DNA from 3 places in the Carnobacterium iners genome. Region 3 is predicted to be linked to each of the others. Evidence: predicted binding sites of a transcription regulator. Region 3 holds the regulator's gene; each other region holds the start of a gene.

Region 1 (4,280 bases), 170 kb from region 3:
CTTTCTTTAGAAATTGCCATTTCTAAACACCTCTTCCTTTTAATTTATCCTGTTACTGAGTAGACGTTGGTGAGTCGTTAAACCAAGTAAAGGATATATGTTTTACATTTACAAACTTTACATGATATCGCGAAGAAATGCAAGGATTAATTATTTAAAAATAGTTGCTATATTCTTAGTTTGATTAGCGCCTCTTTTTATTTATATTGAGCAGTCAATTCTAGAACAATGTCTCTTAAATTCGCAGCTTTTTCAAAATCAAGAGCTTTTGCTGCTTCATGCATTTCATTTTCCATATTTTTTATTAACTCTCTTCTTTCTTGTTTCGTCATCTTCGCTACTTTTTTAGAAGAAAGTCCTTCTTTAGCTTCACCTGGGACAGCCGTAGTAATAGATATTAGATCACGCACTTCTTTGATGATTGTTGTTGGTGTCATGTTGTGTTCTTTGTTGTAAGCTTTTTGCGTTTCACGACGTCTTTCTGTTTCTCCCATTGCAGCTTTCATTGAATCGGTTACTCGATCAGCATACATGATTACTCTCCCATTTTGGTTTCGTGCAGCTCGTCCAATCGTTTGAACTAATGCCCGCTCGCTTCTTAGGAAACCTTCTTTATCTGCATCAAGTATGGCTATTAAAGAAACCTCGGGTACATCAATACCTTCTCTCAATAAATTGATACCGATTAGTACATCATAAACACCCAAACGTAAGTCCCTTATGATTTCTGTTCTCTCTAGCGTCTTTATATCGCTATGAAGATAGGACACTTTTATACCTACTTCCTTTAAGTAATCTGTTAAATCTTCAGACATTTTTTTTGTTAATGTCGTAATAAAGGTTCGCTCATTATTTTCTACCCTTTTATTAATTTCATTAATTAAATCATCAATTTGTCCCTTGATTGGACGAACTTCAATTATTGGATCAAGTAGTCCGGTAGGACGAATAATTTGTTCTACTACTTCTGGAGTACGCTCTAATTCGTATGGTCCAGGTGTTGCAGAGATGTACATAATCTGATTCACATGTTCTTCAAACTCCCCTAAACGCAAGGGTCTATTATCCAAAGCACTAGGTAAACGGAATCCATATTCAATTAATCGCTCTTTTCTCGCTCTATCTCCATTATACATCCCTCTTATTTGAGACATAGTGATATGAGACTCGTCTATTACAATCATAAAATCTTCTGGGAAAAAATCTATTAATGTATAGGGTGGCTGACCAGATTTTCTGCCGTCCATATGTCTTGAATAGTTTTCAATCCCTGAGCAATAACCCATTTCTAAAAGCATTTCTAAATCATAATTGGTTCGTTGTTCTAGACGCTGAGCTTCAATTAGCTTATCTTCTGCACGTAAAACTCTTAATCGATCTTCCAATTCTTTTTGAATCGTTATGACTGCATTTCTTGTTTGTTCATCGTTTGCGACAAAGTGGGTAGCTGGAAATACAGGTACGTGTTGAACTTCAGCTTTAACTTCCCCAGTCAAAACATCTACTTCGGTAATACGGTCTATTTCATCTCCAAAAAATTCTACACGCACAGCATCTCTATCTCTAGAAGCTAAAAAAATTTCAACAACATCGCCACGAACTCTAAAATTACCACGTTGAAAATCAATATCATTTCGTTCAAACTGCATATCTACTAGGCGACGTAACATATCGTCTCTTTTCATTTCTGTTCCAACTCGCAATGACAAAACATGATCTCGATAATCTACTGGGTTTACCAAGCCAAAAATACAAGACACAGAAGCCACTACAATAACATCTCGACGTTCTAGTAGCGAACTCGTAGCAGAATGCCGTAGTTTATCGATTTCATCATTCACACTAGATTCTTTTTCAATAAATGTATCACTAGAAGGAACATAAGCTTCCGGTTGATAGTAGTCATAGTAACTGACAAAATACTCTACCGCATTGTCAGGGAAGAACTCTTTAAATTCGCCATACAACTGGCCTGCTAGCGTTTTATTGTGCGCAATAACTAACGTTGGTTTGTTTACTTCTTGAATAACATTGGATACTGTAAATGTTTTACCAGTCCCTGTTGCTCCTAATAAGGTCTGCTCTTTTTTTCCTTCTTCAATCCCTTTAACTAATTCTTTAATGGCATTGGGCTGATCTCCACCAGGTACATAATTAGATACTAATTTAAATTGATCTTTTTCCATTTTGCTTCACATCCAGTTTCTTGAATTTTTCATATAAACTAATTATGCGCACACTTAACCGCTCTATTTTACCATTGAACGTACGTTCTTACAATAATAAGGAACTTTACTCCTTTCTTTCTTTTGAGAGGAACGTGTTATTTTAAATTGACTAATTTTTTGTATCCAATAAACCAGTAAGTTACTCGTGCTACTCAAAATAACTTTATTTTTCAAGGAATCTATGCTACAATGATTATGTATTAAAAGTAAGTATGTAGTTTTATATAAAATAGTTTTAAAGAAATTTATTCGCACTGGCACAGTTTTAGAACTGTAAGGACATAAAAGAGGTTGGGTTTATGTTGTCTAAATGAGAAATCAATTAATATAATTTAACTAGTATTTTCCCCGAATAACTTTATAAATATTTATTTTTAATTAGAAAGCCACTCCATTGCGGAGTGGCTTTCGTCAATTTTATAGACAAAAAAACCACAAACACAATAAATCATGTTTGTGGTCTTCACAAAAAGTAAGTTAACTACAATATCTTATTTAGCTAATTTAGCTGTTAAACGAGATTTATCACGGTTAGCTTTATTTTTATGAATCAATCCTTTAGATGCAGCCATGTCAATAGCTCTGATTGCTTGTTTGTGTAAAGCTTCAGTACTTTCGTCACCAGCTTCATTAGCTTGAACGAATTTTTTGATAGCTGTACGCATAGCACTCTTTTGAACGTTATTTTCTAAAGCAGATTTTTCTGAAGTACGAACGCGTTTGATTGCAGATTCGATGTTTGGCATTTGATTCACCCCACTTTCAATTAATTACAACTTAAAATAGATTATTCCAGTTGTTTCCCACGTTAATCATTATACATAATGACCAGACCTATTGCAATATAAACTGTAAAGTTTTTTTACTTGATAGTCTGCAAAATTATATTCTTTAAACCATTGAATGATTACTAGCAAATTGTAAAATAAATAATTCGAATTGCATTTCTCTTTTACCTTGACCTGTTTTCAGACGATATTCTGTTTCAATTAATCCACTATAAGCATCGGATAAAACCTTTTTACTGAATGGACGCATATGTTGGATACTCAACTTAATTCTGTATGGATGAACTTTTAACATTTTGGCTATATCCCCTTGCTGATAACCTTTTTTTTCAAGTGTTTTCACTTGGAGCAACAGTCTAAATTGAGAGGTCATAATTGCATTAATTTTAATAGGATCTTCTTTTTGAAGCAATAAATCATGATACAACTCTAAAGCTGGACCTACTTTTTTCTTCAGTACATAGTCATTAAGAGAAAAAATATTTTGTTCAAGTGATTTCGTTATTAATTCTGAAACAGCTTCTTTGGTAATTCTTTTTTTATCCTGCCCAAATAAGATTAATTTAGGCAATTCAGACATTGCTACCGAAAGATTTGCATCCGTTAATTGAACAAACAATTCAAAAGCTTCAGAAGATACCGTAAAATCTTCGTTTTCAATCGTTGTTTTTAAATAACTTCTCATTTCTTTTTCTGATAAAGTCGTTGTTTCGATAATAACCGCATTTTTCTTTAATAGTTTACTTATTTTCTTTCTTTCATCTAACTTTTCATAAGGAGCAAAAATAACTAAAGTAGTCGTTTCAGAAGGTTTTAGTAAATAATTTTCGAACCACTTCATATCGTGTTCAAGTTTAGCCTTACTTTTATCTCCAGTTAAAAAAAGTGGATGATCAACAATAACTAGTCTTCTTTCTCCGAAAAAAGGAATCGATTCTGCATCTTCTAATGCTGTGCCTAAAGGAACTTCACCCAAATCATAAATACCTAGATTTAAGTCAATTTCATCCTCTTTTAAAATAGAATAAATAAACGTCTCTCTGAGCGTCCGATTTAAATAAGATTCTGTTCCTAAAACTAAATAAACTGAGCTAATTTGATTGTTTCGTAGTTTTGCAACTTCTTTTGAAAAATTCAACGCACAACACCACTTTCTTGTCCTTTATACATGGTACAAAGCTTAATTAAATATTGCAAGCTCAATCAATCTTTTTCTTTAAAAATCGTATAAAAAGACTCTTTATATTTATTTTCCCCTATTTTT
Region 2 (4,280 bases), 1.6 Mb from region 3:
AACCTGTTAATCCTTTGATTCAACCTACTTATCAAATTAAAAAACTTGATCAACTACATGATATTGTTAGTAAAGAAAAGCTATTACCTAAAAATACCTTTTAATCGGTATTTTAAGTAAGACTTTTTACTTTGCCAACTCATTTCTTTAAAAAATAGGTGCAACTAACGATACCCTCCTCAATCGTACATTGCTCTAAATACTATTTAAAAAAAAGAGAACCTTCCGTTTACTAGCTTCACTTTCAGCTAGCTCAAATTGATTATTTTCGTCTACGATTCTTCCGTCTAAGCCGATTGCTAAGTTCAATACAACTTTACTTACTTGCTAACTCCTTAATAAAAACTGTATTTTCTATCTAATACTGCATTCAATTGACTGACCTTTTTGATTTTGTGGATAAGCATGTGGATAACTTTTTTGGACTATTAGCTATTTCTCCTGTACAAAAAGAACGTTTGTTCGTATAATAAGAGATAGAACTAAAAAGGAGAGAAAATAATGAAGATGAGTGGACATGAGTATAACGATCGGAAAATGGCTAAGTGGCAAGGTTTCGTCTTATCTGATCACGCTGAGTTATTACAAAAATCAGATGAACTTAAAAATAAATACAACTTATCAAAAGAAAAACAAAGTCCAGAAATTATTTCAGAAATTATTTTTCAAGCCTTCTTAACAAAAAAGCAACTCGTTCTCCAAATGGAATTTCTTGTAAATGGCTTATATGAAGATGACCTCATTGGGATTGTCGTTGGTCAGGAAGAAAATAATCTTTATCTTCAAACTTATTCTGAACTTATCATTATTGATAGTGCTTTGATTCGCCATGCAGAAATAACCGAAGCAAAAAAGTGGTGGGACGAATCTTTTTAGCCCTTATGTCCACCAACTAGTCCATTTCTTTTGATAGCTGTTGCACCGGAAGTTAAACTGCTAGCATGCACTAAAGAAGTGTATCCGTACTTATTGCGAACTAAATCAATAATTTGATCAATCTTTTCTTTTCGGATAGTCTGTTCTGCTGGCTCAAATAAATCTAATTGTAAATCTGTCTTAGCTTGTATTTTTCCACAGCTAATAGAAATTTGTCTCACTGGTTCTTGTTGGTAATAAGCTCTAAATAAATATAAGCAAGTCTCCGTTATTTTTTTACTAGCCGCTGTTGGAAAAACTTTTAGTTGATGACTGAATCCTTTCTCACCAGTTTCCTTTGAAAAGCCAATCGTTAAGTGAACTACTTGGGTCTCAACATCATGGCTTCGAAGACGAGCAGCTACTTGTTCAGCCATTTCTTTGATAACTACTTCAATTTCTGCTTGCTGAATATAATCTCGATCTAAAATTTGGCTTTTTCCATAAGACTTAGACGTTGTCTGATACTTTTCTGATAGAATGCTTCGATCAATTCCATGAGCATGATAAAAAAGTTGTTCTCCTATTACTCCTTGAACTCGTTTCAAAGCAGATACATTGTATTGAGATAATTGATAAACAGAATCAATACCTAATTTAACTAAATTCTTTGCTGTCTTATCACCTACACCCCACATTTCTGTAATAGGATGAATACGCCAAATTGTTTTCCCAACATCTTCATAATGCCAATCAGCTATAAAATTCGGACTATCTTTTGCTTCATTGTCTAGTGCTAATTTAGCCAATAAAGGATTATCACCTATTCCAATTGCCGTTACTAAATGTAATCTTTGCCAAATCTCTTGTTGGATTTTCACTGCAATTTCTTTTGTTGTACCAAATAGTGCATGAGAAGAGGTTACATCTAAAAAAGATTCATCAATGCTGTAAATATGTAAATCTTCACTTGAGATAAATTCTTGAAAAATATCATTTATCATTAAGTTTACTTTTAAATATAAACTCATTCTTGGCTCAACAATTTGAATTTTTGAATTTTTTGGAATTTCATAGCGTCGTGAACCGGTCTTAATACCATATTCTTCCTTTACTTTTGGGGAAGCAGCTAAGACTAAACCACCTTCTTGCTCAGGTTTACTCATAACCACTATATACGACTTTAATGGATGAATACCCCTTTTAACAGATTCAACAGACGCAAAAAAAGACTTTACATCAATACATAAGATATCTCTTCGAGGCTCATTTGAATAATTCAATTGAATCATATCCATCGCTCCTTTTTCTTCATTAGACAACGTTCATTCTCTCTAATTATACAAACGTATGTTCGCATAGTAAAGAGAATGTTTTTGGATAAGTTTAAATAAGATCTGTTTCCAGATTAAAAGAATCGTTTAATGATGCTAGTTTAAGTTTGTTTTCATTACCGTATTGAATCCTATAATTTTTTAACCGTTACTTTTTTTTGTAAAATTCTTGCTTCTTTAACACTGAAAGTTGTACTGTCATTGTGTTGAACTTTACTTGCTGCGCAAGCACTTGCAAAGGACAGACACTCAGTTAATGGCTTGCCCAGCGATAAACCAGATAAAAAAGATCCTACGAAACAATCACCAGCTCCTGTATCATTCACTGCTGCAACTTTAGGGGTTGTCACTTGATAAAAATCTCCTGCATGACTACAAATACTTCCTTCGCTTCCTTGAGAAACAATAATATATTCGACCTTTTTAGCTAGCTCTTTTAAGTTATCTAGTAGATTATTTTTTGAAGAAATGAGTTCTTGGATTTCAAAACGATTAGGCTTAATAAAATTGACTTCCAGCTCTACTGCTTTTTTCAAAGCTTCTCCTGATAAGTCACACGCAATAAAGCAACCAATTTTTTTTAATTGGCTTAATAATTCTGCTAAATCTCGTAACTCATATCCAAGTGGTAATGAACCAGCAATCAATACGATATCTGTTGCGTTCACTTTTCTTTCTATCTGTTCATTTAACGACTCTTTATCATAGTTTGTTACTCGAAAGCCTTTTTCTGTTATTAAGATACTTCCACTAACACCTGTCTCTAAGATAACGTAACTTTCTCTCGTAGATTTACCGTAGACGTCAACTAAATCATGATTAATCCCTTTTTCTGTTAGAATTTTTTCTAACTTACCTTTGTTTGTCGTTCCACAAAAACCAAGAGCCTGATTTTTTATCTCTAATTGACTCATTGCATAGGAACCATGATGCCCTTTGCCTCCTAGATCATACGTAATTTCTTGAAGGCGATTATTTTTCCCTTTTATTAATGTATCTTCAAGAAATAATAAGCGATCAATCGCTGGATTTAACGTAATAGTGTAAATCATTTTTTTATCTCCTTTCTTGGACTCCTTATTTCGTTTATTGTATCATTTTGAAAATAGACTCACACTCATTTACCTTTAACGAGTCTACTAACTAACTACTTTTCAGTAAATTCATCCATACCGTAAAGTATCTTTTTTATCTATTATACGATAATTGGTATCTCTATTAAAAAACGATTAAAAATATATACCAATATTACTGATATTAAGAAAACAGTTGACTTAACATCTAATTAGTCCTATTATTATCCTGTTATCGAAAAAATAGAAAAAACTATTGTATATACCAATTTGACATATCATTTTTTGGTATATACAAATCTATGGTGTAGTCGCTATTTTTTACAACTAGTTATTAGATTTATCAATCAAAAGTCAATTAAATAGAAAGAAGGATAAATAAATGTGTGGAATTGTAGCTTATATTGGTAACAAGAATGCTAAATCTATTTTATTACAAGGATTAGAAAAATTAGAATATCGAGGTTATGACTCTTCTGGTATTTTTGTAGTAGATGAACATAAAAATGGTCATCTATTTAAAGAAAAAGGAAGAATTGCTGATTTAAAAAAAATCATTGAAACAGATACATTCTGCACTTCAGGAATTGGGCATACGCGTTGGGCAACTCATGGTCGTCCAAGTGTCAAAAATGCTCATCCACATCAGGATAGTGAAAATCGATTCACTATTGTGCATAATGGTGTTATTGAAAATTTTCAAGAACTTAAAGATACTTACTTAGCAGATATTTCTTTAACAAGTGATACAGACACTGAAATCATCGTTCAACTTATCTCGTACTTTGTTAAAAAGGAACAGACTAATACGTTCGAAGCTTTTAAAAAAACTATTTCTAAATTAAAAGGCTCTTATGCTTTAGCTTTAATTGATAGCAATCAACCTGATATTATTTATGCTGCTAAAAATAAAAGTCCTTTATTAATTGGAAAAGGAGAAAGTTTTAGTGCTGTATGTAGCGATGCTATGGCTATGGTTCAAGAAACAAATCAATTTATTGAATTGATGGATGGTGAA
Region 3 (4,280 bases):
GTGAAAAAACTCATTTGAAGTTGAAGTTACTCGAAGGTGATTCAGTCTTAGATGCAATAGGATTTCATTTGGGAACGATGGCAGAAAATATAGGAGCACAAGCCCAAGTGTCTGTTATCGGTAAACTTAATATTAATGAGTGGAATAGTTTACGTAAGCCTCAGTTGATGCTAGGGGACTTGGTAGTCAAAGGCACACAACTATTTGATCTAAGAAGCACTAGAATAGCAACAAGCATCTGGCAATTACCAATGGCTGACTATATCTTTTTTAACGAGAAAAATTACAAAGAATACCAAGGAAATGTGCCCAAAAACGCTTATTCTTATTTGATAACAAACCCAAAAGATATTGAGCAGATGACCATGAAATCAAGTAAATTAGTTTTAGTTGATTGTCCAAATCATTTAGATTTATTAAGTGAGCTACTAAATAATAGCAAGCCATCTAGTATTTACGTGAGCTTCTTTAATCGAGAAAGCATCTATTTAGAGGGTATGCCAAGCCGAATGCAATTTTCACAAGTCTTTAAATATATTGCAACGCATAAGAATATTGATGTTAGACATAAAATTAAAAATTTATCTAGTCATTTAAAATTAAAGGAAAACACATTAATTTTTATAATCAACGTGTTTTTTGAAGTAGATTTTGTTACAATACAAGATGGTATTATGAATAGTGTGCCAAATGTAAAAAAAATAGGATTAATAGATACAAAAGTTTATCAAAAACGACTGGGGAAATTTGCCGCAGAAGAAGCCCTGATCTACAGTCGCTTTGCAGAGCTTGAAAGCTGGATTAAAAGTCAATTAAATAAAGAACTGTAGAATTGAAACGGAGGAAAATGGAATGGATTTAAAAAATTATATAGCTGATGTACCTGATTTTCCAGAAGAAGGAATTATTTTTCGCGATATATCTCCTTTGATGGCTGACGGTGAGGCTTACCGATTTGCAACAAATGAAATTGTTAAATATGCAAAAGATAAAGGTGTAGATATGATTGTAGGACCTGAGGCACGAGGATTTATTGTGGGGTGCCCAGTAGCTTACGAGTTAGGAATAGGTTTTGCTCCTGCTCGAAAAAAAGGTAAATTACCGCGTGAAACGGTAGAAGTTAGCTACGGTTTAGAGTATGGAAATGACATTTTACAAATTCATAAAGATGCTATTAAACCTGGTCAAAAGGTACTTGTTTGCGACGACTTGTTAGCTACAGGTGGAACGATTGCAGCAACGATTAAACTAATTGAACAATTAGGTGGAGAAGTTGTTGGAACAGCTTTCTTGGTTGAGTTAAGTGAGCTAAAAGGCCGCAATAAAATCGAAGGTTACGATATTTTAGCGTTAATGGAATACTAATGATAATGAGTAAATTTATTTTTGACTAGTCTAGTTAAGGACAGGAAAAAGCAAAAAAATTTTTATCTATAGTGATACCGACCTTAAAATTAGAGTTTAATTCTAATCTTAAGGTCGGTCTTTTTTATCTATAGATAAAAAATTTAGTTTGCTAATAGATGGCTAGATAGCTCTATCAAATTAATAGCTTATTTTTTTACTTTTAAAAAAATTAAAAGATGTGACTACGATATAGACTAACAACTTTACCAAGAATAGTAACCTCATCTAGTAAAATATCGTTCATAGAATCGTTTTCCGGCTGAAGGCGGTAATAATTATCTTCACGGTAAAATCTTTTACAAGTAGCTTCGTCTTCACTTGTTAAGGCGATGACAATGTCTCCATTATTTGCGCTAGATTGTTTACGAATGATGACTTCGTCACCATCAAAGATACCAGCATTGATCATACTTTCTCCTCGTATAGTTAGCATAAATAACGTATCACTCTCTTGTTTTAGATTAGGGGGAAGTGGAAAATAATCAGAAGCTTCTTCAACAGCTAAGATAGGCTCACCTGCTGCCACTGTTCCCAATAAAGGGATTTGTTCTAGTTGAATTCCTAATTTTGTTAATCCAGTAGAGGTTAATTCAATTGCACGTGGCTTACTAGGATCTCTTTGAATAAAACCGTTCTTTTCAAGTCTAGATAAATGTCCATGTACAGTTGATGTAGAAGACAATGAAACAGCTGTTCCAATTTCACGTACTGTTGGCGGATAGCCTTTTAATTTTACTTGATCATGAATATATTGCAAAACTTCAATTTGTCTTGATTCTGGTGTCTTGCGCATAACTAAATACACCTCATTCCTTTTATTATTTCTTTTCTAGAATAACACAAATAAATAGCTGAATCAAACAAATGTTCGCTAAGATAAACCGATTTTGATGCATAAAATAGAGTTTTTTGGTATAGTGTTTAAATAATAAGAATTATGAGGTGAATAAGATGATATCTAAAGAACGAATAGAGCGGATCAACGCTCTAGCAAAAAAAGCTAAAAGTGAAGGATTAAGCTTATCCGAGCAGTCAGAACAAAAAAAGCTAAGAGAAGCATATTTAGCAGCCTTTAGAGGGGGCATGCGCAATCATATTGAAGGATTAAAGGTTGTCGATGAAGATGGTGCAGACGTGACCCCAGATAAATTAAAACAAATTCAAAAAGAAAAAGGTCTGCACAATCGCTAAATTTAGAGAATCCATTAAAAAACTTATTTTTATTAAATAGCGTTCAGACGTTGATTTGAACGCTAAAAAACAGTAAAATGAAATTAACACAATTGAGAGGATGATTTAATTGTTTGACAACACTGACCAATTAGCTATTAATACGATTAGAACACTTAGTATGGAAGGAGTCCAAAAAGCTAATTCTGGACATCCAGGATTACCAATGGGAGCAGCACCAATGGCTTACACACTTTGGGCAAAGCATCTGAAAGTAAATCCTAAAAATTCAAAATGGGTAGATCGTGATCGTTTCGTTCTTTCTGCAGGACATGGTTCTATTATGCTTTATAGTTTATTGCACCTTGCAGGTTACAATGTTTCAATTGAGGATTTGAAAAATTTCCGTCAATGGAATAGTAAAACTCCAGGACATCCAGAAGTAAACTTCACAGACGGTGTTGAAGCTACAACAGGTCCATTAGGCCAAGGAATAGCGAACGCAGTGGGTATGGCAATGGCAGAAACACATTTAGCAGCAACTTATAATAAAGAAAATTTTGCAGTTGTAGACCATTACACATACGCATTGTGCGGAGACGGCGATTTAATGGAAGGGGTTTCATCTGAAGCGGCTAGTTTAGCAGGTCATTTAAAACTGGATAAATTAATTATGTTGTATGATTCAAACGATATTTCTTTAGATGGACCAACATCAAAAGCGTTTACTGAAAATGTAGGGCAACGATTTGAAGCCTATAATTGGCAACATATCTTAGTAAAAGATGGCAATGATATCGAAGAAATTAATGCTGCAATTGAAACCGCAAAAGCTGAAACAACGAAACCAACTATTATTGAAGTAAAAACAATTATTGGTTTTGGCGCACCAAATGAAGGAACTCATAAAGTTCATGGCGCTCCACTAGGCCCAGAAGGCATTGAAGCTGCTAAAAAAGCTTACGGATGGGAAGGGAAAGATTTCTTTGTTCCAGAAGAAGTAAGCGACCGTTTTGAAGAAGACATGATCAAAAAAGGCGCACATTCAGAAAAAGAGTGGAATGCACTATTTAATGATTACCGTAAGGCGTATCCTGAATTAGCAGAACAATTTGAACAAGCTATGAATAACGAACTTCCAAAAGATTGGGATAGCGAATTGCCAAGTTTTTCAGAGGGAGATCCTGCTTTAGCATCAAGAGTTACGAGCAGTCAAGTATTAAATGCTATTTCTAAGACTGTTCCTGCTTTCTGGGGCGGATCTGCAGATTTATCTTCTTCGAATAATACAATGGTAGCTATTGAAAAAGACTTCCAACCTGGCCAATACGAAGGAAGAAACATTTGGTATGGCGTGCGTGAATTTGCTATGACAGCTGCAGCAAACGGAATAGCTTTACATGGTGGTTCAAAAACTTATGTGGGAACATTCTTTGTCTTTACAGATTATTTGAGAGCAGCTATTCGTTTAGCAGCTATTTCTAATTTGCCTGTAACGTATGTCTTTACACATGATTCTGTTGCAGTCGGAGAAGATGGACCAACACATGAACCTGTAGAACATCTATCAAGTTTACGTGGTATGTCTAATTTGACTGTTTTACGTCCAGCTGATGGTAACGAAGTCGTTGCTGCATGGAAGATTGCGCTAACTTCAACCGATCACCCAACAATGCTGGTATTATCACGTCAAAATTTACCTG

What was found. Region 3 encodes LexA, which represses DNA repair genes until DNA is damaged. Its sites were predicted from a motif close to CNAACANNTGTTNG; they were not measured.
Region 1: the regulator LexA is predicted to act here: its motif matches at 2,262-2,275, upstream of uvrB (excinuclease ABC subunit UvrB).
Region 2: the regulator LexA is predicted to act here: its motif matches at 2,199-2,212, upstream of B9Y54_RS01955 (Y-family DNA polymerase).

Annotation. Positions count from the first base shown of each region.
Region 1 is NZ_FXBJ01000002.1:2,178,709-2,182,988, forward strand. It holds gene rpsO (30S ribosomal protein S15) at 1-20, opposite strand, end outside; gene uvrB (excinuclease ABC subunit UvrB) at 198-2,186, opposite strand; gene rpsT (30S ribosomal protein S20) at 2,720-2,974, opposite strand; gene holA (DNA polymerase III subunit delta) at 3,120-4,154, opposite strand; gene B9Y54_RS10465 (DNA internalization-related competence protein ComEC/Rec2) at 4,220-4,280, opposite strand, start outside.
Region 2 is NZ_FXBJ01000002.1:369,574-373,853, forward strand. It holds partial or broken gene B9Y54_RS01945 (YjjG family noncanonical pyrimidine nucleotidase) at 1-104, shown strand, start outside; gene B9Y54_RS01950 (hypothetical protein) at 502-876, shown strand; gene B9Y54_RS01955 (Y-family DNA polymerase) at 873-2,177, opposite strand; gene B9Y54_RS01960 (1-phosphofructokinase family hexose kinase) at 2,321-3,241, opposite strand; gene glmS (glutamine--fructose-6-phosphate transaminase (isomerizing)) at 3,645-4,280, shown strand, end outside.
Region 3 is NZ_FXBJ01000002.1:2,004,720-2,008,999, reverse strand. It holds gene recJ (single-stranded-DNA-specific exonuclease RecJ) at 1-830, shown strand, start outside; gene B9Y54_RS09560 (adenine phosphoribosyltransferase) at 853-1,365, shown strand; gene lexA (transcriptional repressor LexA) at 1,577-2,200, opposite strand; gene B9Y54_RS09550 (DUF896 family protein) at 2,359-2,598, shown strand; gene tkt (transketolase) at 2,708-4,280, shown strand, end outside.